2 regions of the Proteiniborus ethanoligenes genome follow, and region 1 is predicted to be linked to the other one. Evidence: riboswitches for the same ligand, from Rfam matches in the RefSeq annotation. Region 1 holds a riboswitch; the other holds the start of a gene.
What was found. Region 1 has a riboswitch for glycine ahead of gcvT (glycine cleavage system aminomethyltransferase GcvT). Riboswitches for the same ligand answer to the same signal wherever they lie in the genome.
Positions count from the first base shown of each region.

Region 2: linked by a shared signal. The riboswitch ahead of BLV37_RS11730 (GrdX family protein) and the one ahead of gcvT (glycine cleavage system aminomethyltransferase GcvT) in region 1 are both predicted to bind glycine.

Region 1 covers NZ_FNQE01000008.1:57,786-74,044, reverse strand. The annotation lists gene gcvPB (aminomethyl-transferring glycine dehydrogenase subunit GcvPB) at 1-289, opposite strand, end outside; gene gcvPA (aminomethyl-transferring glycine dehydrogenase subunit GcvPA) at 291-1,631, opposite strand; gene gcvH (glycine cleavage system protein GcvH) at 1,633-2,016, opposite strand; gene gcvT (glycine cleavage system aminomethyltransferase GcvT) at 2,065-3,171, opposite strand; glycine riboswitch at 3,395-3,486, opposite strand; gene BLV37_RS04690 (pyrophosphohydrolase domain-containing protein) at 3,988-4,374, shown strand; gene BLV37_RS04685 (ECF transporter S component) at 4,480-4,998, opposite strand; gene BLV37_RS04680 (DUF3842 family protein) at 5,059-5,475, opposite strand; gene BLV37_RS04675 (DUF1893 domain-containing protein) at 5,478-5,909, opposite strand; gene BLV37_RS04670 (sodium/glutamate symporter) at 6,187-7,320, shown strand; gene cls (cardiolipin synthase) at 7,575-9,020, shown strand; gene BLV37_RS04660 (short-chain-enoyl-CoA hydratase) at 9,100-9,879, shown strand; gene BLV37_RS04655 (3-hydroxybutyryl-CoA dehydrogenase) at 9,925-10,770, shown strand; gene BLV37_RS04650 (amidohydrolase family protein) at 10,823-12,058, shown strand; gene BLV37_RS04645 (bifunctional diguanylate cyclase/phosphodiesterase) at 12,277-14,631, opposite strand; gene BLV37_RS04640 (YwaF family protein) at 14,874-15,626, shown strand; gene BLV37_RS04635 (S-layer homology domain-containing protein) at 15,683-16,259, opposite strand, start outside.
Region 2 covers NZ_FNQE01000029.1:3,377-19,635, forward strand. The annotation lists gene trmL (tRNA (uridine(34)/cytosine(34)/5-carboxymethylaminomethyluridine(34)-2'-O)-methyltransferase TrmL) at 1-395, shown strand, start outside; gene BLV37_RS11725 (Na/Pi cotransporter family protein) at 482-2,083, shown strand; glycine riboswitch at 2,266-2,368, shown strand; glycine riboswitch at 2,370-2,442, shown strand; gene BLV37_RS11730 (GrdX family protein) at 2,524-2,910, shown strand; gene trxB (thioredoxin-disulfide reductase) at 3,020-3,964, shown strand; gene trxA (thioredoxin TrxA) at 4,011-4,328, shown strand; gene BLV37_RS11745 (glycine/sarcosine/betaine reductase component B subunit) at 4,436-5,722, shown strand; gene grdA (glycine/sarcosine/betaine reductase complex selenoprotein A) at 5,768-6,244, shown strand; gene grdB (glycine reductase complex selenoprotein B) at 6,281-7,591, shown strand; gene grdC (glycine/sarcosine/betaine reductase complex component C subunit beta) at 7,772-9,310, shown strand; gene grdD (glycine/sarcosine/betaine reductase complex component C subunit alpha) at 9,322-10,506, shown strand; gene BLV37_RS11770 (BMP family lipoprotein) at 10,736-11,818, shown strand; gene BLV37_RS11775 (ABC transporter ATP-binding protein) at 11,926-13,446, shown strand; gene BLV37_RS11780 (ABC transporter permease) at 13,468-14,574, shown strand; gene BLV37_RS11785 (ABC transporter permease) at 14,574-15,506, shown strand; gene rpoN (RNA polymerase factor sigma-54) at 15,820-16,259, shown strand, end outside.

The DNA.
Region 1 (16,259 bases):
TGTCTAATGCAGCCATATCTTCATTTATTTTAGGATTATATTTCATAGTACATGAACCCAATGGATAGAATCCAGTATCTACACCATAGTTTTTATTTGAAAGATTAGTAAAGTGTCTTACTACATCTACTTCACTAACTTCTGGTAAATCAACTTCCTTTTCATTTAAAAATTGGCTTGGTATAAGAGAATCTAATGGAAGCTCATTTACATCATTTTGCGGAAGGCTATAAGCAGTTCTTCCTTCTCTGGAGATTTCAAATATTAAGCTATCATATTTTCTTAGCATACTACATCACCTCCAAAGCTTTTGCTAAACTATCAATTTCTTCTTTTGTTCTCTTTTCTGTTACGCACAAAAGAAGTCCATTACTAAATTCATTGTATTCTTTTCTAAGCTCATATCCTCCAAGAATTCCTTTGCTTAAGAGTTCCTTATTTACATTGCTAGCATCCATTTCACTAGTAACCGCAAACTCTTTAAAGAATGGTTTGTCGAATAATGGCTTGAATTTCCCTGATTTAAGGATTTCATTATATGCATAGTGAGCTTTTTGTGTGCTTTGTAGTGCTGCCTCTCTTAATCCTTGTTTGCCCATGGTTATCATGTATATTGCAGCCATAACCATGTTTAAGCCTTGGTTTGAGCATATGTTTGAGGTTGCCTTATATCTTCTTATATGCTGCTCTCTGGCTTGCAGAGTAAGAACAAATGCTCTCTTCCCATCTGTGTCTATGGATTGACCTACTATTCTTCCTGGAAGTTTTCTAACAAGCTTTGAGCTAGCAGCCAAGAATCCTAAGTATGGACCACCATAATTAAGCCTATTTCCTAAGGATTGACCTTCACCTACTACTATATCTGCACCTAAATCTCTAGGTGTTTTCAATATGCCTAGTGAAATAGGATCTACATACATGATAAAATTAGCTTTGTTTTCGTGAACTATTTTCTCTACTTCAGTTACATCTTCAATTATTCCAAAGAAGTTTGGACTTTGAACTATTACTCCAGCAGTATTTTTATCTACTAGAGATTTTAGTTTCTCTACATCTGTAACACCATCAACCATATCTACTTCTATTAGCTCTATGTTTCTTACTCCTAAATAAGTTTTCAGAACCTTTCTAGTCTCTGGATTAACTGTTTTTGATACTATAATTGAGTTACGTCTAGTACTATCACATGCCATTATAGCCGCCTCTGCTGCTGCAGTAGGTCCATCATACATAGATGCATTAGTTACATCCATGCCTGTAAGATTAGTTATCATTGTTTGATATTCAAAGATTATTTGCAATGTTCCTTGGCTTATTTCAGGCTGATAAGGAGTATAGGCAGTATAAAACTCTGATCTCATGGCAAGATGCTTTACTATAGATGGAATGTAGTGATCATAAGCTCCTGCTCCTAAAAAGCATGTCAAATCCTTTGCGCTTTTATTTTTTTCTGCAAGTCCATTCATATGAGATATAATCTCCATTTCTGACATAGCCTTGCCTATGTTAAGCTTTCTATTCAACTTTAAGTTAGCTGGTATATCGGAGAACAAGTCCTCTATAGAGCTTACACCTATACTATCCAGCATTAGCTTCTTGTCTGCCTCCGTATTTGGTATAAATCTGTGCATACTATTCCTCCTTACTACAGAAGTCTTCGTATTCCTCAGCATTCATTAATTCTTCTAATTCAGATTCATCTGTAAGTTCAATTTTTACAATCCAGTTAGCATATGGATCTTCGTTGATTAAGCCTGGTTCTCCATCTAAATCTTCATTTACCTCAACAACTCTACCTGATACAGGAAGATAAGAATCTGAAGCAGCTTTAACTGATTCAACTACAGAGAAAACATCTCCTGCATTTAGTTCGTCATCAACTTGAGGTAATTCAACATAAACGATTTCCCCTAGCTTATGTTGTGCAAAATCTGTAATTCCAATATAAGCTTCTTTTCCTTCTACTTTTATCCACTCATGATCATTTGAATATAATAGACCTTCTACTATTTTCATAAAAAACTCCTCCTTAAATTTAATCCTTTTTTATTTTTTTATATTGTTTTATTTTTTATAATGCTTTTGATAGAATGTCTTGCTTACTACCTTAGCTTTTAATGTTCTGTTTCTTACTTTGATTTCAATAGGCGTTTCTAAAGCTGTATAGTCCATATCTAGCATTGCAAAGCCTATATTTCTCTTTAAAGTAGGAGAGAAATATCCTGTAGTTACAAAGCCTATTTTCTTATCATCTGCATAAACTTCATAGCCATGTCTAGGTACGCCCTTATCTATCATTTCAATACCTACTACTTTTCTCTTTAGCCCTTCTGCTTTTTGTTTTACAAGGGCATCTTTTCCTATAAAATTATCTTTATTTAGTTTTACAAACATTCCTAGTCCTGCTTCTAATGGAGTAATATCTTGACTTATTTCGTTTCCATATAGAGGAAGTGTAGCTTCAAATCTTAATGTGTCTCTTGAGCCAAGACCCGCTGGTCTAATCCCTTCTTCTTTACCTGCTTCCATTAGCTTCTCCCATAGACTTTCTGCATGCTCATGGTCAAAGTAAATCTCAAATCCATCTTCTCCAGTATATCCAGTCCTTGAAATTAAACAATTTGCTCCAGCTACATTTACATCTCTTTTTAAATAGAAAAATCCTATTTGAGAAAGATCTGTGTCAGTAAGTTTTTGAAGAATCTTTTCTGCTTCTGGTCCTTGGATAGCAATTTCAGATATTTCATCTGAAAGATTCTTTACAGTCACATCGAAATCCTTTGCGTGTTGATTAATCCACTCTACGTCTTTTTCCACATTACTTGCATTGATAACTAGGAAGTAATGGTCTCTTGAGAACTTGTAAACTAAAAGATCGTCCACAACTCCTCCATCTGGATAACACATAAAACTATATGCTATCTGATTGTCATTAAGTACAGATACGTCATTTGTAACTAAGTACTGAATAAAATCAAATGCCTGCGGTCCTGTTACTTCTACTTCTCCCATATGGGAAACATCAAAAATCCCTGCTCTTGTTCTAACTGCTTCATGCTCCTGTGTCAAGCCCTCATATTGTACTGGTAATGCCCATCCTGCATAATCTACAATGTTACCACCATATTTCAGATGTGCATTATAAAGCGATGTTTTTCTTGGTTCTGCCAAAGTAACTCCTCCTTTCAGTTTTTGGGTTTCTTTATAATACTATAAATTAATATTAATTATGTAATAATAATTATTATGTTCGTTGTAAAAATGCACAGCATAGATATAATATACCCAATTTATTTGTAAATCTTACATCTGATATTCATAGGATTATATGGTGTAGTTAATCATAATGAAAAAGGAATACAATAGCATAAAAGCATTAGAAAGCCGTGTGCCATTATATTCCTCTGTTCTATAACCTGAGAGTTTCTGTATTATAATACATTTCTCCTTCGGTGCTGATTATTCAGACTCTTCAGAGTTCCATCTGATGACGATACTTTTGCCTGAAAGTTTCTATAAAAGATTGGCTCTTCTTATATTGCTTCTTCGGCTATCTCACTATATGTAGATATCTCACGCCACCTTCATCTGGTGCATATATATTTTTCATTTCCTCATTCGCTTAAATGATAATATATTTTCATAAAAATATCAATAATTGTTATTAAATTAACTTTAGTATTGTTAAATTTTTAACCATCGTCGTTGGAATAAGGTTATGTACACATTAAAGATGCACCTGTCTGGTTATCTAATATTGGCTTTTTATATAAGAAAGTTTTCTATTATTTAGTTATATTACTTGTATTAAATTATATTATATTTATTAATAATTAACAATGATTGTTAGGAAAATTTCACATTTATTGTTAAACCATTTTCAATATTGTTTTTAGTAATATATATTATATTTGTGATAGAATATAATTTATGTAGTAGATACACTTATTATGTCATAGGTTTATGCAAATTTTGGAGGTGGATTTTTTGAGTAATCAATGGTGGCATATGGTTAAAGATTTTCAAATGAAATTTGGGCATCCTTATAGAGATACTCCTAAACTTCTTGATTCTGATAGAGTGTCTAAAAGATACGATTGGATGCTTGAAGAAATAAACGAGTTTAAGGAAGCAAAGGATATTTATGAGCAAGCAGATGCAATGATAGACTTAATGTACTTTGCCTTAGGAACTCTGGTTGAAATGGGAGTTAAGCCTGATAAGATTTTCGAAATAGTACATAGAGCCAATATGGACAAGCTGTGGAGTGATGGCAAGCCTCATTTTAAAGAGGATGGAAAAACCATAAAGCCCGAAGGATGGGTAGATCCTTATCCAAAAATAAAGGAAGAGATAGATAGCCAGAAAGAATAATAAATACTGCTTGGAAAACTCCAAGCAGTATTTATTATTCTTATTTAAAGAGCTTGACCTCAATGAATTTAACTATAATTTAATAACACCTACATAGAAGCCCTTCTAAACTTTATTTGCTTTCTTTAGAGCATATACTAAAGAAGGTATAAGTATTAGTTGAATCCCTATGCCAGGAAGTCCTGTTATTATGCTTCCCTTGACATATGTAAGAGCATTCATTTGTACTCCAAAATATGATGATAGTACAAATACAGTAATGCCTGCTACTATTCTACCTATAATCATGGAAATAATAAGTGCTAATATAGGTGAAAGCTTTAGCTTTCTAGTAGATAATGAAGAAATAAGGCCGTAGGCTCCTAGCTCAAACATCATAATTGTTGCTATGGGAAACATAAGTGGCATTCCTGTAAGACTACTGTTCAATATAGGGGTAATCATTCCTAATAATAGTGCTAATGCAGGTGATATCAATAAGCCTCCTATTAATACAGGTATATGCATAGGTAAAAATACAGTTCCCATTATGCCTACTGTGTGAAAAATCATAGGTATTACAATCCCTAAGGCCAATAATACTCCTCCTAAGATTAAATCCCTTGTTAAAAATTTTCTATTCATAATTCCCTCCTAAAATAAAATTAACCATGAAAGCTTCTTTCTTAGAAAAACCTTCATGGTTTATATTTCTTCTAATATTATTTTTACTCTTTGAATTAATTCATCAAAAATCTGCTTTAGTTGATAGTTCTGAAGCCCTATTATCTCAAAATTACACTTGCTAATTGGCAGCAAAAGCTTTTTAGCCTTACTGCTTGCAATAGCTTCTGCCATTTTAGGACTTATTTCTCCCATCATTGAATTTGCAGCAATTATTGCCATTGGTCCAATGATTATATCTGCCTTATGGCTCATCCATACAATTGCATTTTCTCCAGTAGCACCGTCATTCCCTCCGGCTCTAAGCATATTGGCTGTAGCTTGGGAGTTCGTTCCCAATACGATGATTTCAATATCATCTTTTTTTAAAGACTTCAGTCTTTCTACTATTTGGCTGCCTATGCCTCCACCTTTTCCATCTATTACAGCTATCTTCATCTTTATGACCTCTTCTTTATGCTATCTAAAAAACTAGCTATTTTTTGAATTAGCTCTTTAGGACTTTCTGTAGTCAGTGATAGCTTTTCTACTGGACACATATCTGTTTTTTCTCTATTTTTTATATATGGTGAGCTTTCCTCAAAGATTAATTCCATATTACTATTCTGTAGAATTTTAATAGCCTCTTGAGATATAAGCTTTGTATAAAGCTTTTTAATACCTGCATACTTGCATAAAATAGCAGCAGCCTTTCCTGTAACTCTATCTGCTACACTTGCATCCTTAAGTTCTTCTTCCATTTCCAGAACCGCAGTATATATAGGCTTTATACCCTTGTCCTTGCTTGTAAATATTATCTTTTCTTCCTTTACTATTGCTAAAGTAAGCTCTTTTTCTTCAAGGAGTTTTTTTGCTAATTCTAAATCCCTCATATGCTCAGCTCCTAGTTTTGAGATATGAATATATAATATCAAAGTATTGTTTAATTTTCAATTTAAAATAGAATAGTTATTTTAAAACTTATTATACAGATAATACTTTAAGTACATTTTCAAGCTTATAGCATATTTTTAGTTATTGTTTTCACAATCCTACTTGATTGTTTGTATTATTTTGTTGTATTATGTAGATAGATATACATGTTCTCAATGTGTATATGTTTTTTTCGTGTATACAGTATGGAGTATTTAAAAATACGGGGGAGCCATTATGGAAATAGTCTTAAACACAATACAAACTATTGCATTGCTAATTGCTTTTATTCTTTTAGGGTACTTTATTAAAAGCAAAGTCCCTATTCTAAATAAATATTATATTCCTGCTCCATTTATTGGTGGACTTTTATTGGCAGTACTTATGAATCTTCTATCTTCAAAGCTAAAGCTAACTATTGACTTTTCGCTATTTACTGTTTTTTTTGCTGGTTTTTTTGCATCTGTAGGACTTCGTGTAGACAAAAAAATATTTAGAAAAGGAATATTAAAGCAACTGTTTTTTTTATTCACAGTCTTATTTGTCGCAGTAATGCAAAATATATTTATTATTATATTTGGTAGAGTTTTTGGATTGTCAAAAAGCCACATGCTTGTCTTTAGCTCTCTTAATTTAGTTGGAGATGCTTCTTTAGCACATCATGCTATTGAGTTGGTGGGAAATGACAACGGAACTTTTTTACCCATGCTTTCTGGAGTGTCGGTTTTTTGCATTATTATTGCAATATTTTCCTGTTCATTTATGTTTAAGCTTTTAGAATCAAAAACTGACTTTTCAGATGCTGTTAAGCCATCTAATCCAGTCTTTGCTTTTAAGGAGTTATTAATATATCTATTATTATTGTTCACTACAACTGGTATAGCTTATTTACCTACTCAGCTAGGTTATGGTCATTGGCTCTCACCTTTAGGTGGAGGCTTATTGGCTGGTATTGTTATTAGGCTTGTTTTGGACAAGTTTAATATTTTTAAAATTGAATTTTTCCACATGAACTTTTTAGGAAATATTTTTCTTTCACTATTATTGGTAACAGGATTTGCTTCTCTAAGACTGGCAGATTTAAAGGAAATAACCCCTTGGGCTATATTGATTGTTTTTCTTCAAATGGCTTGGTTAATGGCTTTTTCATATTTCATAGTATTTAAACTTTTTGGTAAGAATTCAATTGCTGCTTATGTAGCTACAGGACTAACTGGAATCGGTATTGGATTTCCTCCAAATTCTTTATCTAGTATTCAAAGCTTTAGTGAAGAGAATGGAGTTATACCTGATTTAATATTTATCATTCCGCCTATTGGGTCATGGCTCATAGGTGTTATAAATCCATATATAGTCCATTTGTTTTTTTAGGTATTGAGCTATAAAAAATTAGTTATTCTAGTAGCCATTTATGTAAGATATATTAATAGAGCGTTTGTAGTTTTTTATAAGGCTGCTTGAACAATATCAAGTAGTCTTATTATTTTATATAGCTTTATATTTCCATATTATAATGTTTCTATTTGTTGAATATATGGTATTTATTGAATATACTATATATACATAGGATGAAAGAGCATAGGATTTAATTACACTACAAACATAATACAAAGTGAGGTGAGCATATGAACTGGTTTGTGACAATGCTTTCTATACTGCTTATATTAAATGTAGCCTTAGCATTTATATTGATTTTTCTTGAAAGAAAGGATCCATCAGCTACATGGGCTTGGCTTATGGTTTTACTCTTAGTCCCATACCTAGGTTTTGTTCTCTATCTAGTACTAGGTCAAAACTTAAGTAGGCAAAAAATCTTCGATACTAAAACTGTTGAAGATCAATTAATAGGAAAGGTCTTATTGGAACAGCTTTCTTATATGGAAAACAATGAGATAATATTCAATGATGAAGAAATGGTTAACTATCAAGACATGATAAGAATGCAGCTTATTACAGATAACTCTATATTTACTCAGGATAATCAGGTTGAAATCTTTACAGACGGTATAGAGAAGTTCGAAGCTCTACTTGATGCAATAAATAAAGCAGAGGATCATATTCATATGCTTTATTATATTATAAAAAATGATAGCCTAAGCAAAAAAATAATTGAGGCACTTGCCAAAAAGGCCTCAGAAGGAGTTGAGGTTAGACTTCTTTATGACGCTCTTGGAGGCCGTACCCTAACTAAAAGATTTTTTAGAGACTTAACTAAGGCTGGTGGAAAGGTGGCTTCCTTCTTTCCTTCAAGAATTCCTCTTATTAACCTTAGGGTAAATTATAGAAATCATAGAAAATTGGCTATCATAGATGGAAAAATTGGATTTATTGGTGGCTTTAATATAGGAAATGAGTACATAGGATTAAACAAAAAAATGGGATATTGGAGAGATACTCATCTCAGAATTAAGGGTAGTGCAGTTCACATGATGCAGACTAGATTTTTTCTTGATTGGCACCATGCTGCAAAGAAAAAAGCAAACTATGATATCAAATATTATCCTCAGATAAAGACTAAAGGGAAGACAGGAATACAAATAGTCTCTAGCGGTCCTGACTCAGAAAAAGAACAGATTAAACACGGCTATTTAAAAATGATAAATTCAGCTAGAGAAAGTATTTACATTCAAACTCCTTATTTTGTTCCAGATCAGAGTATATTGGAAGCTCTAAGAATAGCCTTATTGTCAGGAGTGGATGTTAGATTAATGATACCAAACAGGCCTGACCATCCTTTCGTTTACTGGGCTACGTATTCATATATTGGTGAACTAATTGACGCTGGAGTTAAGGCATACACATATGAGAACGGTTTTTTACATGCAAAAACCATGGTTGTGGATGGCAAAATATCCTCTGTAGGTACTGCTAATATTGATGTTAGAAGCTTTAAGTTGAATTTTGAAGTTAACGCCTTTATTTATGATACTGAAACCTCTGTCAAACTTAAGGAAATATTTGAGGAAGATTTAAAGTTTTGTCATGAGATTACAAAGGAAAAATATTTAAACCGCTCAATAATTATTAAATTTAAAGAATCTATTTCAAGGCTATTATCACCAGTATTGTGATTTTATCATTGTTTCCTAAGTACAATGGTAAATTAAATACTGGATAATAATATATTAATACTACTCAAGGAGGGATATCATGGAATATAAGAATCTTATATTAAAAAAGGAAGGTAATGTATGCTTTTTAAGTATTAACCGTCCTAATGCTCTTAATGCTTTAAACACTCAGGTTCTTGAAGAATTGAGCATAGCAATTGATGAGGTTGAGAAAGACCAAGATGTTTATGTGTTAATTATTACGGGAGAAGGTAAGGCTTTTGTTGCAGGAGCAGACATAGTAGAAATGAAGGAAAAAAATGCTGCTGAAGCTAGGACCTTTTCTCAGCTAGGAATTGAAATTTTTAGAAAGTTAGAGCTTATGGAAAAGCCTGTTATTGCTGCGGTAAATGGATTTGCATTAGGTGGAGGCTGTGAGCTAGCTATGAGTGCTGACATTAGAATTGCAGGTGAAAAAGCTAAGTTTGGACAACCTGAAGTTGGACTTGGCATAACACCAGGTTTTGCAGGTACCCAAAGATTATCTAGACTAGTAGGTACAGCAAAGGCAAAAGAGTTAATATTTACTGCTGACATAATAAGTGCACATGAAGCAGAAAGAATTGGTTTAGTAAATAAGGTTGTGCCTCAAGAAGAGCTTCTGAGTACTGCCTTAGAAATGGGTAATAAAATAGCTTCTAAGGGTCAGCTTGCTGTAAGATATTCTAAAGCTGCTATTAATAGAGGAATAGAAACGGACATAGAAACTGGAATGACAATTGAAAGGGATTTATTTGGCCTTTGCTTTGCTACTGAAGACCAAAAAGAAGGTATGAGTGCTTTTGTTGAGAAAAGAGCACCAGAATTTAAGCTAAAGTAGTACATATAGTATAAAAATAAAGATAAAATATAAGGAGTGATATTTATGAAAGCGTTTGTATTAGGTGCAGGTACTATGGGGTCAGGTATAGTTCAAGCCTTTGCACAATCAGGCTATGAAGTGATTATGAGGGATATTGAAGATGCTTTTGTTCAAAGAGGATTAAATGGTATAAAGAAAAACCTAGACAGAAATGTTCAAAAAGAAAGGTTGACTGAAGAAGAAAGAGATTTAATATTATCTAGAATAACAGCTACTACAGATATCAGCTTAGCTAAAGAAGCAGATATTGTTGTAGAAGCTGCTGTTGAAAATATGGAGATAAAAAAAGTAATATTTAAAGAACTAGACACAATATGTAAACCAGAAGCCATACTTGCAACAAATACATCTTCTCTTTCAATTACTGAAATAGCTAGTGCTACTAATAGACCTGATAAGATTATAGGCATGCATTTCTTCAATCCTGTGCCAATGATGAAGTTAGTAGAGGTAATAAAAGGTATAGCAACATCGAACGAAACTAAGGAAAAGGTAATTGAACTAGCTAAAGCACTAGGGAAGACACCAGTAGAAGTAGAAGAAGCACCTGGTTTTGTTGTAAATAGAATTTTGATTCCTATGATAAATGAAGCAGTAGGCATATTAGGAGAAGGAGTAGCAAGTGCTAAGGATATAGATGAAGCTATGAAGCTAGGTGCTAACCATCCTATGGGTCCATTGGCATTAGCTGATTTAATAGGTAATGATGTATGCTTAGCTATTATGGAAGTATTGTATAATGAATTTGGCGACTCTAAATATAGACCTCATCCTCTTTTAAGGAAAATGGTTAGAGGTGGATTATTAGGAAGAAAATCCAGTAAAGGTTTTTATGATTATAGCAAATAATACTTTTAAATCAAAAGCTAACTATCCTTCATAGCAAAAAGGAGGTTGTAAATTGGATACAATAATAAGAAATGCAGGGCTTAGAAATAGGGAAGGACTATGGGATATAGGAATATACAATGGAAAAATAAAAACTATATCTAATTTTATTGAAGAAAAAGGGGTAACAGAAATTGAAGCAAGGGGTAATTTAGTAATTCCACCTTTCATAGACCCACACATTCACCTTGATAAGGTAAACATAGTTGACGTAGTTAGGCCAAATGTTAGTGGCACCCTCCAAGAAGCTATAGAGATTATCTGGGATAAAAAACCTACCTACACTAATGAAGATGTTGTAGCACGTTCTGAGGAAGTAATTAAAAGGGCAATATCTAATGGCACCCTTAAAATGAGAACTCATGTAGATGTAGATACTATAGGAGGTCTAAAGCCTCTCTATGGTATATTGGCTCTTAAGGAAAAATATAAGGATATAATGGATTTGCAAATAATAGCCTTTCCTCAGGAAGCAATAATTAAAGATGCGGGCTGTGAGCAGCTTATGTGGGATGCTATGGAGGCTGGTGCAGATATAGTAGGTGGAATGCCAGCCCATGAAGACTCTCCAGAGGATAGCAAAAGACATATTGAAATATGTTTTGATATAGCTCAAAAATATGATGCTAATGTAGATATGCACATAGATGAAACTGACGACCCTTTCTATAGAACTCTTGAAATGCTTGCGGATGAGACAATAAAACGGGGATGGCAGGGAAGAGTAACTGCAGGTCATACTTGTGCTTTAGCAGCTTACGATGACCATTATGCTTCCTATGTTATTGAAAAAGTTAAGCGTGCTGAAATTAATGTCATAACTAATCCTGTAACAAATCTAATGCTTCAAGGAAGAAAAGATAAACAGCCTATAAGAAGGGGGATAACAAGAGTAAAGGAACTTCTTAATGCAGGTGTAAATATGAGCTTTGGACAGGATTGTATAAAGGATACTTTTTATCCCTTTGGAAGCGCTGATATGCTTCAAGTAGCTTTAATTACAGCTCATGCAGCTCAAATGAGCTTGCCTCATGAGATAGAAAAGGTCTTTGATATGATTACCTATGATGCTGCTAAAGTATTAAGAGTTCAAAACTATGGTATAAAAGAAGGAAATGATGCAGATTTAGTCATATTGAACACAAATAATGTGAAGGATGCTATTCGTTTGCAGCCTGAAAGATTATACGTAATAAAAGGCGGCAAAATTATTGCCAAAACCCAATACATTAAAGAATTATTTCTTTAATTATATTAAATAAAAACTCCTAGAGCTAGCGGTATGCTCCCCTTATGCAAACAGATGATTAATAAATCTGCTTACTATAATAATGTGCATATTAAGCCAGGTAGGATATGGAATATTAGGTCAGCATAAATTAAGGTCAACCAATACGAAAATTTGGTTGACCTTATAAGCTTGTTTTATTATTTTCACCATCTATTTGACAGGTTGCTGTTTATTTTTTAAGATTCAGGGGTTAATTTACTATCTTCTTTAAGCATTTCTCTTATAAGGTCAGGAGCAACAGGTCTACTAAAATAATAACCCTGAATTTTGTCACAGCCTTTTTGTTTTAAATACTCTAACTGTTCTACTGTTTCTACTCCTTCTGCTATAATTTTTATCTTTATGGTTTTAGCTAAATTAATAATAGTAGTTACTATGGTTTTAGCATTTTCATCATTTAACATGTCATTAATAAATGATCGGTCTATCTTCAATGTATCTATTGGAAAACGAGTAAAATATGCTAATGAAGAATATCCTGTCCCAAAATCGTCAATTGAAATACGAACTCCCATACTTTTTAGACTTTCCATCTTTTCTAGCTTTTCATCAACTCTATCCATAGCATTTGTTTCTGTGATTTCTAATTCTAAATAGCTTGGATCCATATCTATATCTTCTAGTATTTTATTAACCATCTCTACAAAATTAGGCTGGTCAAATTGAAGTGCAGATACATTAACTGAAACTACAACAGGTGGATACCCTTCTTCCTGCCATTGTTTGTTTTGATTGCAAGCCTCTCTTAAAACCCATTCTCCTATTTCGTATATAAAACCACTTTGTTCAGCTATTTGTATTAGCACTAGGGGGGAAACACTTCCATAAACTGGGCTTGTCCACCTAAGTAGTGCTTCTACCTCTACAATCTCATTAGTATTCACATCTATGATAGGCTGATATACAAGCTTTAGCTCTTGGTTTTCAATAGCATGATATAGGGCCTTTTCCATTTCCTGCTCTTCTTTAACGAATTCGTCTAATTCATAATTATAAAACTTATAATTATGGCCTCCCATTTTTTTAACCACAAGTTTAGCTATAGTTGCCTGATTAATAGTTTCTTCTATAGACGTGACGTTACCCCCCATGATGCTGGCACCTATGCTAGTATTTAATATGAATTCATTATTTCTTATTTTAATTACTCCACTGCATAATCGCCATAGGCTTCGTACTTTTTTTTCTATAGTTAGAATATCATCTCCATATAATAATAAGACAAATTCATCTCCCAAAAATCTTGCCACAAGCTCTTTAGTATTCACAAAATTATAAAGACGCTTAGAAAACTCATGAAGCACCTCATCGCCTACATCATAGCCGTAAATACTATTTATTCGTTTAAAGTCATCAATGGATATTATTGCTATAGATATCACATCTCCTTTTGAGATAAGATTATTTATTTTATGCGGAATCTCTAGCAAGAATCCGTTGTAATTATACAAACCTGTAGTTACATCCTTATAGGTTAAATGTTTGATTCGTTCTAGCATTATATTAAAGCTTTTAGCAGCTGCACCTAGCTCATTTGATACCTGTTCATTTGCTTTGACACTAAGATTGCCATTTGCAGCTTTTTCAAAGACTTCCTTTAGCTCTAGTATTGGTCTTGATAAGCTACTAGAATAATAAACACCAAATAAAACTAATAATATTAATGCAATAATAATAGACCCTAAGATTGTGTTTTTAACCCCATTTATTTCTTTATAAATTTCATTTTCAGAAACGGAAACTATGAAGGTCCAGTCTGGTGAACCTTTTATTCTGCTGAAAAAGGCCAGCATTCTTTCTCCGCTTTTATCTATGTATTCTAAAGTTCCAGATTCAGCATCTAGAATTTCATCTAATGTTTTGCTATCGCTACTTATATAGTCTTTAATGTTTTTTTCTAAGGAAGCTTTTGGATCTGGATGTGCAACTACAAGGCCTTCTCTGTTGACTATCCAGCCATAGCCTGTCCCTTTTAAGCTCATCTCTTTAACTACTTGATTTAAAAAATCAATTTTAACTACAACATTTACTAGTCCCATTACTTCATCATTATCATTAACAACACTATGAGCAACTATTACTATTGGCTCATCTGATTCATGTATGTAGGGGCTGCGAAAGGGTTGTGAAATAGTATATTCTTTATTTTCTATGAATATCTTTCGGTACTGCTCCTGCTCTGAAATATTAAATTCATCTATTACTGTTGACCAAGCACTACCATCTGGATAAGCAATAGTCATATTCCTATACTTTTGGTCTAGTAATAAATGAGGTAGATATTCTTTTATTTTTTCTAGATCCATTGACCTTACAATAGGAGACTTAGATATTATTGTAATCTGTTCAACAAAGCTCTTTAACTCTTTGCTCACCTCATCTGATCTAGCATTTACTATTTCACTATATTGTGCTTTTATATGATCTGGCAGCTCATTTAGCTTTAGTTCAGATAGAAAAAAAACTACCCCCGCTAATACTATTGTGCCTATCACAAGATATATTAAAATTTGTGTTCTAATAGATTTCATTGCATTGCCACCCTTGTTGTTTATTCTACAAAATTCATCAAATTTCCTCTTCTCATTAGATAATATATTATATAGGTATAAAAAGGCAAGAAAATTAATATATTTGTTTTTTATACATACCCCTAAGTTTTTATGTAAAACATTACCATATAGTATTAGTGTTATTGTTAACATATTTACATTTAGAATACTTTTTGATATATTACAATAATAGTTTATAAATAATATTTTGGAGGGATAGAATGGAGGGTGTTAAATATTTTTTTAGAGGTAGTCCTGATGAAATAAATTTTAAAATGTTTGGCTTTATTCATTTAATACTTATTGCTGTGGCCTTATTAGGTGTTTATTTAATCTATGAAAATAAAAATAAACTTAAAAGAGATAATTTATCAAAATTAATAAAAAAGACTATGGCCATTATTTTGCTTAGTCAGCAAGCTATTCTTTACCTCTGGTATGCCGTTACAGGTTATTCTAATATTACAGAAAGCTTACCTTTGTATAACTGTAGGGTTGCCATTATTTGTACTGCTTTAGCCCTGCTCACAGATAAGCAAAGGTATAAAAATATAAGTGTATTCTGGGGTATATACGGTGCTGTCCTATCTCTTATAGTTGTTGAAGGCGACCCCTTTTCATTTCCTCATTATACTATGGTCTCTTTTTTTGTTGGGCATATATTATTACTATGGGGTTCTTTCTTCATATTAATAGTTGATGAATATACATTAAGCAAAGATAATTTAAAGCCTACTTTGATATTTACTAATATGTATCATCTTTTACTCTTAATATTTGATTTTTATACAGGCTCCAATTATGATTACTTAGTAGAGCCACCAGTATTTAAAAATATGTTTGCTTTAGTCCCACAGTTAGTTTATTCTTTTGTTGCTATCCTTGCATTCAATTTATTAATATTACTGTTTTATTTCCTTGCAAGCAAACTGAAAACTTATTCAGAGGGCGTTTTTGCTTCTTCTGAGTTGTAGTTCAAACAAAACAAGCGGCGAAAAATTCGCCGCTTGTTTGTGTTTATCAAGTTTTTCTATTGTGAAACTTTATTATAAAGCCTATAAACCAATAGAACGCTTTGTTCAATTGTTGCAGAGCTTTTAGGTGAAAGTGTAGTTGCAGAAGTTCCAGACATTATTTTGTTATTTGCTAATATGCCTACTCCCTGCTTCGCATAGGAGGATACACTTCCCTTATCTGTATAGCTTTCAATGCTATCATCTTTAGTCGTATATTCTTTGCCCTTTTCTTTTTCAATATAAGTGATAGCTCTGTAAAGCATAGTCGCTATTTGCTCTCTAGTTATATAATTTTTTGGTGCAAATTCGGTTTTACTTACACCGCTTACAATATTCGCACTGTATGCTTTCAAAATACTTGTTTCAGAAGTATCTGTAAAAGTTGAAGCAGGTGCTGGCGATATTTCTTTTCCAATAGCTTTTTCCACCATATTTACAACTAGCTCTGCAAACTGGCTACGGGTAATATCTTCTTTGAAGTGATTATCTGTATTTTCTGTTAGCAGTCCTGCTTTTCTTGCTGCCTCTATTTCAGGCTTTGCCCAGTTACTTGGACCATTAATTTCAGATTCATCAAGGATTTCAAAATCA
Region 2 (16,259 bases), on a different contig from region 1:
CAGGGACATCTCTTCATCTTGTAAAGCCATTGGGTTTTTCAATAGACGATAAGCATTTAAAAAGAGCAGGACTCGATTATTGGAACTTGCTAGATTTACATGTATATGAAAACCTAGATGAATTTTTTCAAAAAAACGAGGGGAGTAAATTTTACTTTGTAACTACAAAAGGAATTCAAAGCTATACGGATTTTAGCTTTGAAGAAGGAGCCTTTTTATTGTTTGGAAAAGAAACAGCAGGACTTCCAAAGGATATTCTTGCAAAACATAGAGAAATGACAATGAGAATACCCATGGTAGAGGATGAAAAGGCTAGATCTCTAAATCTTTCTAATTCTGTTGCTATTGTGGTATATGAAGCTTTAAGGCAATTAAGATTTCCAGATTTAATATGAGTAATATAAACTTTAAGGATGAAATTATTTAATACAAATTGCAAATTGCAGCTAGTATGCAAATAAATAAAAACAGGAGGTTTATCATGGAAATAGCTTTTGGTGTTTTGGGGGGATTGGGACTATTTTTATATGGAATGAATCTTATGGGGACAGGCCTTCAAAAAGCAGCTGGTCAAAAGCTCAAAAGGCTTATCGAAATATTGACGAGTAACAGATTTATGGGTGTTATTGTAGGTATTATTGTGACGGCAGTTATTCAAAGCAGTAGTGCTACTACTGTAATGGTTATAGGCTTTGTAAACGCAAGTTTAATGACATTAAGCCAGGCTGTAGGAGTAATAATGGGAGCAAACATAGGTACCACAGTAACAGCACAGCTTATAGCATTTAAGCTAAGCGATTATGCGCCTGTGGTTGTTGCCATAGGTGTGGCTATTTGGCTTTTTTCATCTAAGAAAAAGAATAAAGAAATTGCTGAAATCATGATAGGATTTGGTATTTTATTTATTGGTATGGATTTTATGAGTAGTCATCTAAAACCATTGAGCAATTCCCAAGTTTTTAATGATATATTAACTAGCTTAAAAAACCCTGTACTTGGGATAATTGTAGGATTTGGGATAACTACTATAGTACAAAGCAGTAGTGCTTCTATAGGATTATTATTAGCACTAGCTAGTCAAGGTCTTTTAAGTATAGATATTGCACTTCCTATACTTTTTGGAGATAACATAGGTACTACAACAACTGCACTTATATCAAGTATAGGAGCTAATAAAACAGCTAAAAGAGCGGCACTTATGCATTTCTTATTCAATGTAGTAGGCACTATTATATTTATGGTTGTATTAAGAAAGCCTGTAGAATCATTAGTAATTTATTTTTCACCTAACAATATAGAAAGACAAATTGCAAATGCACATACATTGTTTAATGTTATTAATGTAGTTATTCAATTCCCGTTTGCTGGTCTGTTAGTTGTTATTGCTGAGAAGCTCATTAAAGGAGACGAAGAAAAGGTACAAGGTTTAAAATACTTAGACACAAGAATTATTGAAACACCATCCATAGCAGTAGGTCAAGCAGCTAAAGAGGTCCTAAGAATGGGTAGAATAGTTAGAGAGAATCTAAGAACAGCAATTGAATCCTTCTACGCAAAAGACGAGAGCCTAACTCAAAAAGTGTTTGAGGAAGAAAAGCTTATTAACGAAATTGAAAGAGAGATAACTAAATATTTAATCCAGCTTTCTCATGCGCCTCTTACAGATGCACAGCATGCAACAGTAACTACCTTGTTTCATGCAATCAATGATATAGAGCGTGTAGGAGACCATGCTGAAAATATAGCAGAGCTATCACAGACTAGAATAGATGAAAAGCTTTGGTTTACAGATATGGCTCTTGATGAACTTCATGTTATGTTTGATAAGGTAGAGAATACATTCAGTAAATCCTTATTGGCCTTTAAAACTGCAGACCCTGTAATAGCAAATGAAGTAATAGATTTAGAGGCAGAGGTTGATATTATGGAAAAGGAATACAGGGCTAGACATATTGAAAGACTAAACACTCAGTCATGCTCACCAAGCTCAGGTATAATATTTCTTGATATGATAAGCAATCTTGAAAGAATATCAGACCATTCTTCAAACATTGCTCTGTATATGTTAGATGCTCTAAAATAAGAGATAAACCAGATAAGTTTATAGAAAATAACCAAAAAAATCATTAAATATTAAAGATATTTAATGATTTTTTAATAAAAAAGTGATAAAAAGTGTTGTATATAAAAAAAATATATATTATAATGTTCTTGAACAACAAGATTGATTTTTATTTAACAATTCTATAATTAAATAAATGCTGAATGAAAAATGCGGAAGAGACCAATTAAATTTGGCGCCGAAGGAGTAAGTCATAAGTTTGCCATTTATGGAGAAGCTCTCAGGCAAAAGGACCGTATTTGGACAGTTCTCTGGAAAGCCTATGGCACCGAAGGGGCAATTCTTTAAAAAGAAGAATCTCTCAGGTTTAGAACAGAGTAGAGGGGCACATAATAATGTAAACTTCTATTCTGTTTTTTTGTCTCTAAATAATTGTATGTACATTATAAGGAGTGAAACCTATGAGCTGTATTATATTTACGAATAACCCACTAATAAAAGATGTATTTTCTTCTACATATGAAATTCAGTTCTGCGAAAAGGACTATATAGGTGTTTTGGAAACTGTAAGAGACAAAATACATTTGGGTCATATACTTTTATCACATCCCCTAGCAGGCAGCATTAAGCCTAATGAAACTCCATATAGAACAATTCTTATTTCAAAAAATAAAAAAAACTTAGATTATAATTCGTTATCAATTATAGAGAGTGCCATAACCACTGCCAGAAAATTTATGGAGAACAAGATGACTCCAAATTGGACTGATATAGCACTTTTAGATTTCCAGACAGTAGATTTTTCACTAATAGAAGGTATTTTAAATAACATGACTAATTTTGAATAAAACAGGGTAATTTTGGGTAAATTTTAGTTGCTGAACAGTATTATTTGCTACTGTTAACCACAATAGTAAATTGGGTATATAATAGTATAAAATTAAAGGAGTGACGCTAATGGCAAATCTATACGATACTATAATAATCGGAGCAGGTCCAGCAGGTTTAGCAGCAGGATTATATGCGGCAAGAGCAAAAATGAAAACGCTTATTTTAGAAAGAGAAAAGGCTGGTGGTCAAATAGTTACTACTGAAGAAGTAGCCAACTACCCAGGCTCAGAAAAGGACGCTTCAGGCCCATCACTAGTTGCTAGAATGGTAGAACAAGCAGAAGAGTTTGGGGCAGAAAGGGTACTAGATGAAGTTAAAGAGGTTCAGTTAGAAGACAAAATTAAGATTGTTAAAGGAGCAAAAGGCGAATATCACGCAAAATCAATAATAATTGCTACAGGAGCAAAGCCTAAGCTTATGGGATGTCCAGGAGAAAAAGAGCTTACTGGTAAGGGAGTTTCCTATTGCGCAACTTGTGACGCAGATTTCTTTACTGATTTAGAAGTTTTTGTAATAGGTGGAGGAGATTCAGCTGTTGAAGAAGCAATGTATTTAACTAAATTTGCTAGAAAAGTGACTATTATTCATAGAAGAGATGAACTTAGAGCTGCTAAATCAATTCAAGAGAAGGCTTTTAAAAATGAAAAAATTGATTTTATATGGAATTCGGTAGTTAAGGAAGTTAAAGGCGATGGCATAGTAGAATCAATGATACTTACAAATAGAGTAACTGGAGAAGAAACAGAAATTTTTGCTAATGAAGATGATGGCACTTTTGGTATATTTGTATTTGTAGGCTATGACCCAGTAACTTCATTGTTTGACGGCATGATAAACATGGAAAATGGTTATATTATTACAGATGATAATATGAAAACTAATATACCGGGAGTATTTGCAGCTGGTGATTGCAGGGTTAAATCACTAAGACAAGTGGTTACAGCAACAGCAGATGGTGCTATAGCTGCTACACAAGCTGAAAAGTACATAGAAAGCGTTTTTGAGGAATAAAAATAGAAATTTTTTAAATAAAACAAATATATTAGGAGGGATATGAATGTTAGCTGTTGACAAAGATACTTTTGAAGTTGAAGTACTTCAAGCAGAGGGACATGTTTTAGTTGATTTCTGGAGTGAAGGGTGTGAACCTTGTAAAGCCTTAATGCCACATATCATGGAGCTTTCAGAAAAATATGGTGATAAAGTTAAATTTACTAAACTTGACACAGGTAAAGCAAGAAGACTTGCTATTTCACAAAGAATATTAGGATTGCCAGTTATAGCAATATACAAAGACGGTGAAAAAATTGACGAGTTAGTAAAGGACGATGCAACACCAGCCAATGTAGAGGCTATGATTCAAAAATATCTTTAATGAATGATTTTGGTAACTGACCTAAGTAGTGAAGGTTATAAAATTTACTGCTTAGGGTTACAATAAAACATGTCACATTAGTGAAATATCAAGAGGAGGTGAACTCTATGCGCCTAGAAATAGGTAATATTATCATTAAGGATGTTCAATTTGGCGACAAAACAAAGGTAGAAAATGGTATTTTGTTTGTCAACAAGGAGGAGCTTATTGCAAGAATAAGCGATGATGACAACATTAAAAGTGTGGATGTAGAGTTGGCAAGACCAGGTGAAAGCGTAAGAATTACTCCTGTTAAGGACGTTATTGAACCGAGAGTTAAGGCTGAAGGTCCTGGTGGAATTTTCCCAGGAGTACTTTCTAAGGTTCAAACAGTTGGAACAGGTAGAACCCATGTGCTAAAAGGTGCAGCAGTTGTTACGACAGGAAAGGTGGTTGCATTCCAAGAAGGTATTATAGACATGACTGGACCTGGAGCAGATTACACACCATTCTCTCAAACTAATAATGTTGTTTTAGTTATTCAACCAAGAGATGGTTTAAAACAGCATGAGCATGAAAAAGCTATTAGATTTGCGGGATTAAAAGCTGCTGCTTATCTTGGAGAAGCAGGTAAAGAAGTAACACCAAATGAAGTAAAGGTATATGAAACGCTACCATTACTTCAAGGAATTCAAAAATATCCTGAACTCCCAAAGGTAGCATATGTACTGATGCTTCAAAGCCAAGGCTTGATGCATGATACTTATGTTTATGGTGTTGACGCTAAACAAACCTTATCTACACTGATTTACCCAACAGAGCTTTTAGATGGTGCTATCATAAGTGGTAACTGTGTTTCTGCTTGTGACAAGAATACTACTTATCACCACTTAAACAACCCAGTTGTTCACGACTTATTTGAAAGACATGGAAAAGAACTAAACTTTGTTGGAGTAATTATAACAAATGAAAATGTTTACTTAGCGGATAAGGAAAGATCATCAGATTGGTCTGCAAAATTAGCAGAATATCTTGGTGTTGATGGTGTCATCATATCACAGGAAGGATTTGGAAATCCAGATACTGACTTAATCATGAACTGCAAAAAAATAGAACAAAAAGGCATAAAGACTGTAATCGTAACTGACGAATATGCAGGTAGAGATGGAGCATCTCAATCATTAGCTGATGCTGATCCGCTAGCAAATGCAGTTGTTACAGGTGGAAATGCTAACGAAGTAATAGAACTACCAGCACTAGAAAAGGTTATTGGATATCTTGATCCAGTAAATACAATTGCTGGTGGATTTGATGGAAGTTTAAGAGAAGATGGTTCTATAGTAGTAGAGCTTCAAGCTATTACAGGTGCTACAAATGAGCTTGGCTTCAATAAACTAACAGCAAGAGGATTCTAAACAAACATAAATATATTTAAACAAAAACTGAAAGGAAGTGTGAAGATGGGACTATTTGATGGCAAAAAAGTTATCGTAATAGGCGATAGAGATGGTATACCAGCTCCAGCTGTCGAAGAATGTTTAAAGACGACTAACGCAGAAGTAGTTTTCGCATCTACAGAGTGTTTTGTCTGAACGGCTGCAGGAGCAATGGACCTAGAGAATCAACAAAGAGTTAAGGATTTAACAGAAAAGCACGGTGCAGAGAATATTATCGTTCTTTTAGGTGCTGCTGAAGGTGAAGCTGCAGGTTTAGCAGCTGAAACAGTTACAGCAGGAGATCCAACTTTTGCAGGTCCATTGGCAGGAGTCCAGTTAGGACTCAGAGTTTACCACGTTGTAGAACCAGAAGTTAAGGATGAATTTGATGCAGACGTTTATGATGAGCAAATAGGCATGATGGAAATGGTTCTAGATGTTGATGAAATAATTGAAGAAGTAAGTTCAATAAGAAATGAATATGGAAAATTTAATGATTAAATAAAACTACCCAAAAATACGAGAGGGGGGATACTAATGAGTAAAATAAAAGTTGTTCATTATATCAACCAATTCTTTGCTGGAATAGGTGGAGAAGAAAAGGCTGATTATAAACCAGAAGTAAGAGAAACAGTAGTTGGACCAGGAATGGCATTTAATCAAAGTTTTGGTGATGAAGCTGAAATAGTTGCAACAATTATTTGCGGTGACTCTTACTTTAACGAAAACCTAGAAGAAGCAAAAGCAGAAGTAATTAGCATGATTAAGAAATATAATCCAGACTTATTCATTGCTGGACCAGCCTTTAATGCAGGTAGATATGGTGTTGCGTGTGGAACAATCACTGATGCTGTAAAAAATGAACTAGGAATCCCTGTTTTAACTGGTATGTACATTGAAAATCCTGGCGCTGATATGTTTAAGAAAAGTGTTTATATTGTAGAAACAAAAAATAATGCGGCAGGAATGAGATCAGCAGTAAAAGATATGGCAAAGTTAGCTCTTAAATTGGCTAAAGGTGAAGAAATAGGTTCACCAGCAGATGAAGGGTATATACCTAGAGGTATTAGAAGAAATGTTTTTGTTGATAAGAGAGGTTCTGAAAGAGCTGTTGACATGCTTATTAACAAGCTTAAAGGAGAAGAATTCGTTACAGAGTTCCCAATGCCTGATTTCGATAGAGTAGATCCAAATCCAGCAGTTAAAGATATTACTAAAGCTAAAATCGCCCTAGTAACTTCCGGCGGTATAGTTCCAAAAGGAAATCCTGATCATATTGAATCTTCAAGTGCTTCTAAGTACGGAAAATATGATATTGCTGGAGTAGAAGATTTAACAGAAGAAACTTATGAAACAGCTCATGGTGGTTATGACCCTGTATATGCAAATATTGATGCTGACAGAGTTTTACCTGTAGATGTTCTTAGGGATCTAGAGAAGGAAGGAAAAATTGGAGAACTTCATAGATACTTCTACACTACTGTAGGAAATGGTACAGCAGTTGCAAGCTCAAAAGCTTTTGCAGCAGAGTTTGCTAAAGAACTGAAAGCTGATGGCGTGGATGCAGTTATATTAACCTCCACCTGAGGCACTTGTACACGTTGCGGTGCAACGATGGTTAAAGAAGTTGAGAGAGCAGGTATTCCAGTTGTTCATATGTGTACTGTAGTGCCAATCTCATTGACTGTAGGTGCTAACAGAATAGTTCCAACTATAGCTATACCACATCCACTTGGGAATCCAAGCTTAGAGAAAGCAGAAGAAAAGAAATTAAGAAGAAAATTAGTTGAAAAAGCACTAGAAGCTTTAACAACTGAAGTGGAAGGTCAAACAGTTTTTGATAAATAATTGTGCTGGCTGCGATTCGCAGCTAGCAGTTGCAAAAGCAAATAAAAGGGTGGTGTTTATTCATCACCCTTTTATAAGCCATAGCTTAGTAGCTAAAGACTATTTATAGTATGTAGCTGCCAGCTGCGAGTCAATAACAATAAATAATAATAATTTTTAATTATTTTGGAGGTGAAGTGTATGTCATTCCCAGTAGTAAAAGGTGCTGGTTACATACTAGCACACACACCAGATATGGTATTACACAATGGTACAACACAAACTTCAGAAAGAGTTATCAATCCTAACTCAGATTATTTAAAAGAGCTCCCAAAGCATTTGCGTAGCTTTGAAGAAGTAGTAAGCTATCCACCTAACCAAACCTATATTGGGTCATTAAATCCACAAGAATTGGCAAAATATGAAATGCCATGGTATGACAAAAAAGTTGAGGGTGCTGAAAGATTTGGTGAGCTAGGAGAAATAATGCCTCAAGATGAATTCATAGGTCTAATGCAAATGAGCGATGCTTTCGACCTAGTTAAACTAGAAAAATCTTTTGCAGAAAGTGTGAAAGCTAAGCTTGCTAAGCATCCATTAATAAGAGAAGAATTATTAGCTAAGCTTAAAGAAGGAGACTCAATAGAAGATATTAAAAAGCAAATAGATGAGTATCATGCAGAGGCTATTTACCATGACAATGAAATAGTTGGATGTGTAAAGAGAGCTCATGAAATAGATATTAATCTAAATGCTCATACAATATTTGAAAACTTAGTAGTTAAAGCATCTGGTGCTCTTGCACTAATGAATCTATTAGACAAAAATGGAATAGATGCAAATGATATAGAATATGTAATTGAATGCTCTGAAGAAGCATGTGGAGATATGAATCAAAGAGGCGGAGGCAACTTTGCAAAGGCTATAGCAGAAATGGTAGGCTGTAACAATGCTACTGGCTCAGATACTAGAGGATTTTGTGCAGCACCAACACACTCATTAATCGAAGCTGCTGCGCTAGTACAAGCGGGAGTATACCAAAATGTAGTTATTGTAGCAGGTGGAGCAACAGCTAAGCTAGGCATGAATGGTAAAGACCACGTTAAGAAAGGTTTACCTATACTAGAAGATGCAGTTGCAGGATTTGCAGTTTTAGTAAGCAAAAACGATGGAATAAATCCAATTTTAAGAACTGACTTAGTAGGTCGACATACTGTGGGTACAGGTTCTTCACCACAGGCTGTTATAACTTCACTAATAACGACTCCATTAGATAAAGGAAACCTAAAGATAACTGATATAGATAAATACTCTGTTGAAATGCAAAACCCAGATATAACTAAACCAGCAGGAGCAGGAGATGTACCTGCTGCAAACTACAAAATGATAGCTGCACTTGGAGTAAAAAGAGGCGAGCTCGAAAGAGCAGATGTAGCAACCTTTGGAGATAAACATGGTTTGCCAGGATGGGCTCCAACTCAAGGACACATTCCATCAGGAGTTCCGTATGTTGGATTTGGTAGAGAGGCTATGCTTAATGGAGAAATAGATAAAGCTATGATAGTTGGAAAAGGTAGCTTGTTCTTAGGACGTATGACAAATTTATTTGATGGCGTATCTATAGTTATGGAAAAGAACAGTGGAAAAGTTGAGGATGCTAAAGGCGTTTCAGAAGAAGAGGTTAAAAAATTAGTAGCAGAGGCTATGAGAGAATTTGCGTCACATCTATTAGGAAATTAGAGGTGATATAAATGTCAGAAAATATCAAAAATATAATAGGAAAAGTATTTAATGATATAGCAGATGCTGTAGAAACTGGACAATTTGGTCAAAGAGTAAAGGTGGGCATCACTGTATTGGGCAGCGAGCATGGTGTAGAAAACATCATAAAGGGAGCCGAGCTAGCTCAAAAAAGAAATTCTACAATTGAAGTGGTTCTAATTGGACCAAAGGTAGAAACAGAGCTTAAAATATATGAAGCTAATACAGAAGAAGAACAGCATAAGAGAATGGAAGAGCTTTTAGATAGTGGTGAAATTAAAAGTGCTGTTACAATGCACTACACATTCCCATTAGGAGTATCTACTGTAGGTAGAGTAATTACACCGGGTAAAGGGAGAGAAATGTACCTAGCTACTACTACAGGGACTTCATCTGCACATAGAGTAGAAGGCATGATAAAAAATGCTTTATATGGAATAATCACTGCAAAAGCAATGGGAATTAAAAACCCGACAGTAGGTCTTTTAAATGTAGATGGAGTAAGACAAGTTGAGAGAGCCTTAAATGAGCTAAAAGCCAATGGCTATGATTTTAGCTATGCTGAAACCATGAGATCAGATGGTGGTGCAGTTATGAGAGGAAACGACTTATTAACAGGCACACCAGATGTAATGGTAACTGACTCATTAACTGGAAATCTACTTATGAAAATATTTTCATCATACTCTACAGGTGGAGATTATGAAGCTTTAGGCTTTGGATATGGACCTGGTATTGGGGAGGATTATGAGAGAACTATCCTTATATTATCAAGGGCATCAGGAGTTCCAGTTGTAGCCAATGCAATAGAGTTCGCTGGTGAGCTTGCAAAAGGCAAGGTTGATAAAATATCAAAAGAAGAGTTTGCTAAAGCAAACAGTGCAAAGCTTCAAGACATTCTGAAAGGCTTAAAAAAGGATAACAAAAAAGAAAGCTCCGATGAGCAAATGGAAGTAGTGGCTCCTGATAAAGAAATAGTAACAGGTTCAATCTCAGGAGTAGACATCATGGAGCTAGAAGACGCAGTTATTGAGTTATGGAAAAAAGGCATATATGCTGAAAGTGGAATGGGCTGTACTGGTCCAATAGTAATGGTTAATGAGGCTAAGGTGGATCTTGCAGTTGAAGTTCTTACAAAGGCAGGATATATTGCAGAAGGCTCAAACCCATGTTAACAAACTAAATAGAACTATAGAACCGAGAATAATTATTCTCGGTTCTATAGCCTCTATATAATGAGTAAAATGCAAATTTGGAGCATATAGTAATTATTAAGATGAATTAATTTTTAAAATAAAAAAGGGTTTTCACGATTTGTGTAGAATATTATAATTGTTGTTGGTAAAACAAAAACAACACAGATAATACATAAAAATATTATAATAATTACAAGGGGGATTTAAGATGACAAAAAAATTACTAGCATTAACATTAGTAACTGTTTTAGTGTTATCCTTAGCAATCGGATGTACTCCAAAAACAGAACAACCAGCACAACCAGATCAATCAAATGAACAACCTGGAGATAATCAAGCTCAACCAGAAGCTCCTAAAGATGATAAGAAATTTGTAGTAGGTATGATAACAGATACGGGTGGATTAGGTGACCAATCATTTAACGATTCAGCTTGGGCTGGACTTAAAAAAGCAGAATCAGAATTAGGCGTAGAAGCAAAGGTTTTAGAGTCACAATCAGCTGATGACTATGGCCCAAACCTAACTAGCTTCTCAGAATCAGGTGCAGACCTAGTAATAGGAGTAGGATTCCTATTTGAGGAAAGCATGAAGGCTGCAGCAGAACAGTTCCCACAGCAAAAATTTGCAGTGGTTGACACTGTTATAGATGCTCCAAACGTAGCATCACTTACATTTGCTAACCACGAAGGTTCATACCTAGTAGGTGTAGCAGCAGGATTAACTACAAAATCCAATAAAATAGGCTTTATTGGTGGTATGAAATTCCCTCTAATCGAAGAATTTGAGTATGGATTTAGAGCTGGAGTAAAAGCAGTTAATCCAAATGCAGAAGTATTTGTTCAATATGCAGATTCATTTGATGACTCAGCAAAAGGTAAAGAAATAGCACTTGCTCAACATCAAATGGGTGCAGACGTTATATATCATGCTGCAGGTGGAGTTGGCGTTGGATTAATGCAAGCAGCTGAAGAAAAAGGCTTCTGGGCAATAGGAGTTGACCAAGACCAATCAGCATTAGCTCCAGAGCATGTTCTATGTTCAGCAATTAAGAGAGTTGATACATCTACATTTGAAATAACTAAAACTGCTAAAGAAGGAACATTTGAAGGCGGTAAAGTGTACACATTTGATGTTAGCAACGATGGTATGGGATATAGTGACAATGCAGGCAACTTACCAGAAGATGTTAAGGCTATAATGGAAACACATAAACAAGCTATAATCGATGGCAAAATAGTTGTTCCTAAGATAGAAGCAGAATTTACAGCTTTTGAAGCGCCACAATTATAATATCCATATTATATAATATTGAAAATAGGATATAAAAAAAGTATAATCATACTAGGTCAGGTGTTAAACCATCTGACCTTTATTTTCTATAAAAGGAGGGAATGAGCTTGGACTATGTAGTAGAGATGAAGAATATTACCAAAATATTTCCTGGAGTAGTAGCTAATGACAATGTGGATTTCACATTAAAAAAAGGGGAAACACATGTATTATTAGGAGAAAACGGCGCAGGTAAAACTACTCTAATGAATATATTGTACGGTCTATATTTACCTACATCGGGAGAAATCTATATTCATGGTGAAAAAGTCAGCATCGATAACCCTAATATAGCAATTGAAAAAGGTATAGGGATGGTACATCAACATTTCATGCTTGTTCAACCATTTACTATTGCCGAAAACATAATACTCGGTACAGAGCCTTCGAAGTTTTTTGGTCTTAATCTAGATATGAAAAAGGCTATTGAAGATGTAATAGAAATATCCGACAAATATGGACTAGCAGTGGATCCAAATGCAAAGATTCAAGATATTAGTGTAGGCATGCAGCAAAGAGTTGAGATATTAAAAGCTCTTTATAGAGGAGCGGACATTTTAATATTAGACGAACCAACTGCTGTTCTTACTCCTCAAGAAATTGATGAACTAGGAGTAATATTAGACAATTTGAAGAATCAAGGCAAATCAATTATTTTGATTACCCACAAGCTTAAAGAAGTAATGACTATGAGTGACAGAGTTACAGTTATTAGGAGAGGCAAGGTAATAGGTACACTTAATACCCAAGACACAAATACCGATGAATTAGCAGAATTCATGGTAGGTAGAAAAGTAAATCTAGTGGTAGAAAAAGAAGATAAAGAACCTGGAGATGTAATACTTGAGGTTAAAAACCTAGAAGCTTTAGATAATAGACATTTACCAGCTTTAAAGGGATTAAGCTTTAATGTAAGGGCAGGAGAAATACTTGCTATAGCTGGAGTAGATGGTAATGGACAAACAGAGCTTGTAGAAGTTCTTACGCACCTTAGAAAAGCAAAGTCAGGAATCATAGAACTGAATGGAAAAGATATTGCTAAATGTAGTACAAAGGAAATTATAGATATTGGCGTAGGTCATATACCAGAGGATAGACACAAAAGAGGATTAGTCTTAAACCACTCTCTTGCAGAAAATATGATATTAGGAAATCACAGAGAAGAACCTTATAGCAAAAATGGTATTATGGATTATAAAAAGATTCATGAGCATGCACTAGAGTTGATTAAAGAATTTGACGTAAGAACACCTAATGAAGAAGTTGCGGCAAAATCTCTATCAGGTGGTAATCAGCAAAAGGTAATTATAGCGAGAGAAATCAACAGAGATCCAATGTTATTAATTGCTTCCCAGCCTACTAGGGGACTTGATGTTGGAGCTATTGAATTTGTTCATAGAAGAATTGTTGAACAAAGAAATAGAGGAAAGGCTGTTTTACTAGTTTCCCTAGAGCTAGATGAGGTTATGGCACTAGCAGATAGAATAGCAGTTATTTATGATGGAAACATAGTAGGAATTGTAGATTCTAAGGATGCTACGGAAAGAAAGCTAGGTATAATGATGGCTGGAGGTAAAGCTGATGACTAGTGAGAATAGAGAGGTGAGAAAATGAATAGTAAAGACAGTAAACTTAAGATTTTTTTTGATAATGTAAAGTTTCCTGCATTTGCTGTACTTATATCATTCGTAATTGGAGCTATATTTATAGTGATTTCAGGTAACAGTCCATTAGTAGCATATGGAGCGCTTTTTAGCGGTAGCTTTGGTAGCATACCTGTTTTTGGAGAAACATTGTTGAAAACTACTCCCCTTATATTTACTGGACTTGCAATAGCTTTTGCATTTAGATGTGGTTTATTTAATATTGGTGCCGAAGGCCAGTATATTGCTGGAGCTATATCAACTGTAGCTGTAGCTTTTGTATTCCAAAACTTACCACATTTCCTTCTTGTTCCACTGATTTTTTTAGCTGGAGCACTTGGAGGGGCATTGTGGGCTTCTATAGTAGGATTTTTAAAATCTAAACTTGGAATACATGAGGTTATTACTAGTATAATGCTAAACTATACAGCTATGTTTGTGGGGAACTATTTTATTAGAACTATTTTGAACCCTTCTACACTAGAAGGCAGTGCACAAAAAGCGCACACTGTATTATTACCGCAAGCAGCAAGGCTTACAAAGTTTAAGGATTTATTTCCTTCAATATTTGGACACTCAAGTGTAAATACAAGCTTAATAGTAGCCATACTATGTGCTTTTGTTGCATATTTTATTTTATTTAAAACTACATTAGGTTACGAAATACGTTCTGTTGGGCAGAGTCCATTTGCAGCAGAATATGGCGGTATAAGCATAACTAAAAACCTGATTATATCAATGCTTATATCTGGTGCTTTTGCTGGGTTAGCAGGAACAGCACAGGTTGCAGGCTTGACTTATAAAGTAGATATGGCACCAGCTCTACCAGGATATGGGTTTACAGGTATAGCAGTAGCTTTAGTAGGAAAGAATCATCCAATTGGTGTATTAGTAAGTGCTCTCCTTTTTGGAATACTTAGTAATGGAGAAAGAAGAATGCAAATTGCTGGTATTCCAAAGGAAATCGTAGGAATAATTCAAGGAGTTATTATAATTTTCATCGCAGGCGAACAAATTGTAAAAATTATATCTAAGCACAGAGAAAAAAAGAATAAAACTGAGGAGGTGGCATAATGCTTTTTATAATACTAGCTATACTTGCTTCAGCATTAAGACTAGCAACACCTCTAATCTTTGCATCCTTAGGAGGAGTATTCTCCGAGAGATCAGGAGTTTTCAACATAGCCTTAGAAGGTATTATGATAATGGGGGCATTTTTTGCAGTTTTAACCACTCATTTTACCAACTCACCTTGGCTTGGTGTGCTAACTGCAATAATTGTAGGCATTATTACCTCTTTACTACTTGCTGTATTAGCAATACATTTAAAAGCAGACCAAACTATTACAGGGGTAGCTATTAACCTTTTGGCTACAAGTTTGACAGCATATTTGCTAGAAATTATATGGCATAGATCAGGACAAACTGACCCATTACAAAATAAAATGTTATCTAAAAACTTATTCCTAGGGCTTGAAAAAATACCTGTATTAGGAAGCTTTTTTGCACAATTACCTGTGTTTGTATATATGGCATTTATAATGGTTGCTGTGTCATACTATGTATTGTGGAAAACACCTTTTGGATTAAGGGTTAGATCAGTAGGAGAACATCCAAGAGCAGCAGATACAGTTGGTATAAATGTATATAAGACAAGATATATTTGTGTAATGATAAGTGGAGCTTTAGCAGGGCTTGCAGGAGCTTCTCTATCATTAGGCGCTGTAAACCTTTTTAGAGAAGGAATGACTGCTGGAAAAGGTTTTATAGCTATAGCAGCTATGATATTTGGTAAGTGGCATCCAGTAGGAGCTATGCTAGCAAGCATTTTCTTTGGGCTTACAGAAGCTATACAGATACAAGCATCTATGCTAGGCTTAAAGGTGCCATCAGAATTTTTACAGGCATTGCCATATATAGCAACTATCCTTGCTCTCGTAGGAGTAGTTGGTAGAGCTGTAGGACCAGCAGCAGGCGGTAAGCCTTATGATAAAGGTGAAAAGTAAGAGAATATTTGTTTAAGTGTAAAACATAAATTAATAAAATATATATATACTTACAGAGATCCTTCGATGACACTTAGGATAAAACAGCTATAGCTCCTCTTATTCTTTTAGGACTATGCCTTTTCATCAATTAAGTGTAATGAAGGATCTATTTTATTTACGAAATGTGAGAAGTATATATTATTAATTTTTGAGTAAAGTATTATTATCTGGTATAATAGTACTATAAAGATTAACATAGTAAGTGATACCAAAGTAATATTACTTTGTGATACTTTAATTTGAATCCATTATTATGTAGGGAGTGAGCCATATGCGTCTAGGATTTGATTTAACATTGGAACAAGCACAAAAATTAATAATGACTCCAGAGTTAAGACAAGCTATTCAGATACTTCAGTTTACTAGTCAAGAGCTATGGCAATATGTAGAAAGCCAGATGGAGGCTAATCCGTTATTAGAGATGGAGAATAAGCGAGAGCCTGAAGAGAATATAGAAGAAATAAAAAATAAAAATGAGGAAATAGATTGGAAAGAGTATATTAATGAGTATGACGATATAAGCTATGCTAGCTCTTATAACAAGGACGAAAAAGAAACTACATTTGAGAGCTATGTTTCTTCACCCACTTCTCTAAAAGAGCATTTGCTTTTTCAACTAAACCTTTCAATACTAGATAAGAAGCAAAGAGAAATAGGAGAATTTATTATTGAAAACATAGATAAAAATGGATATCTAATTAATAATATAGA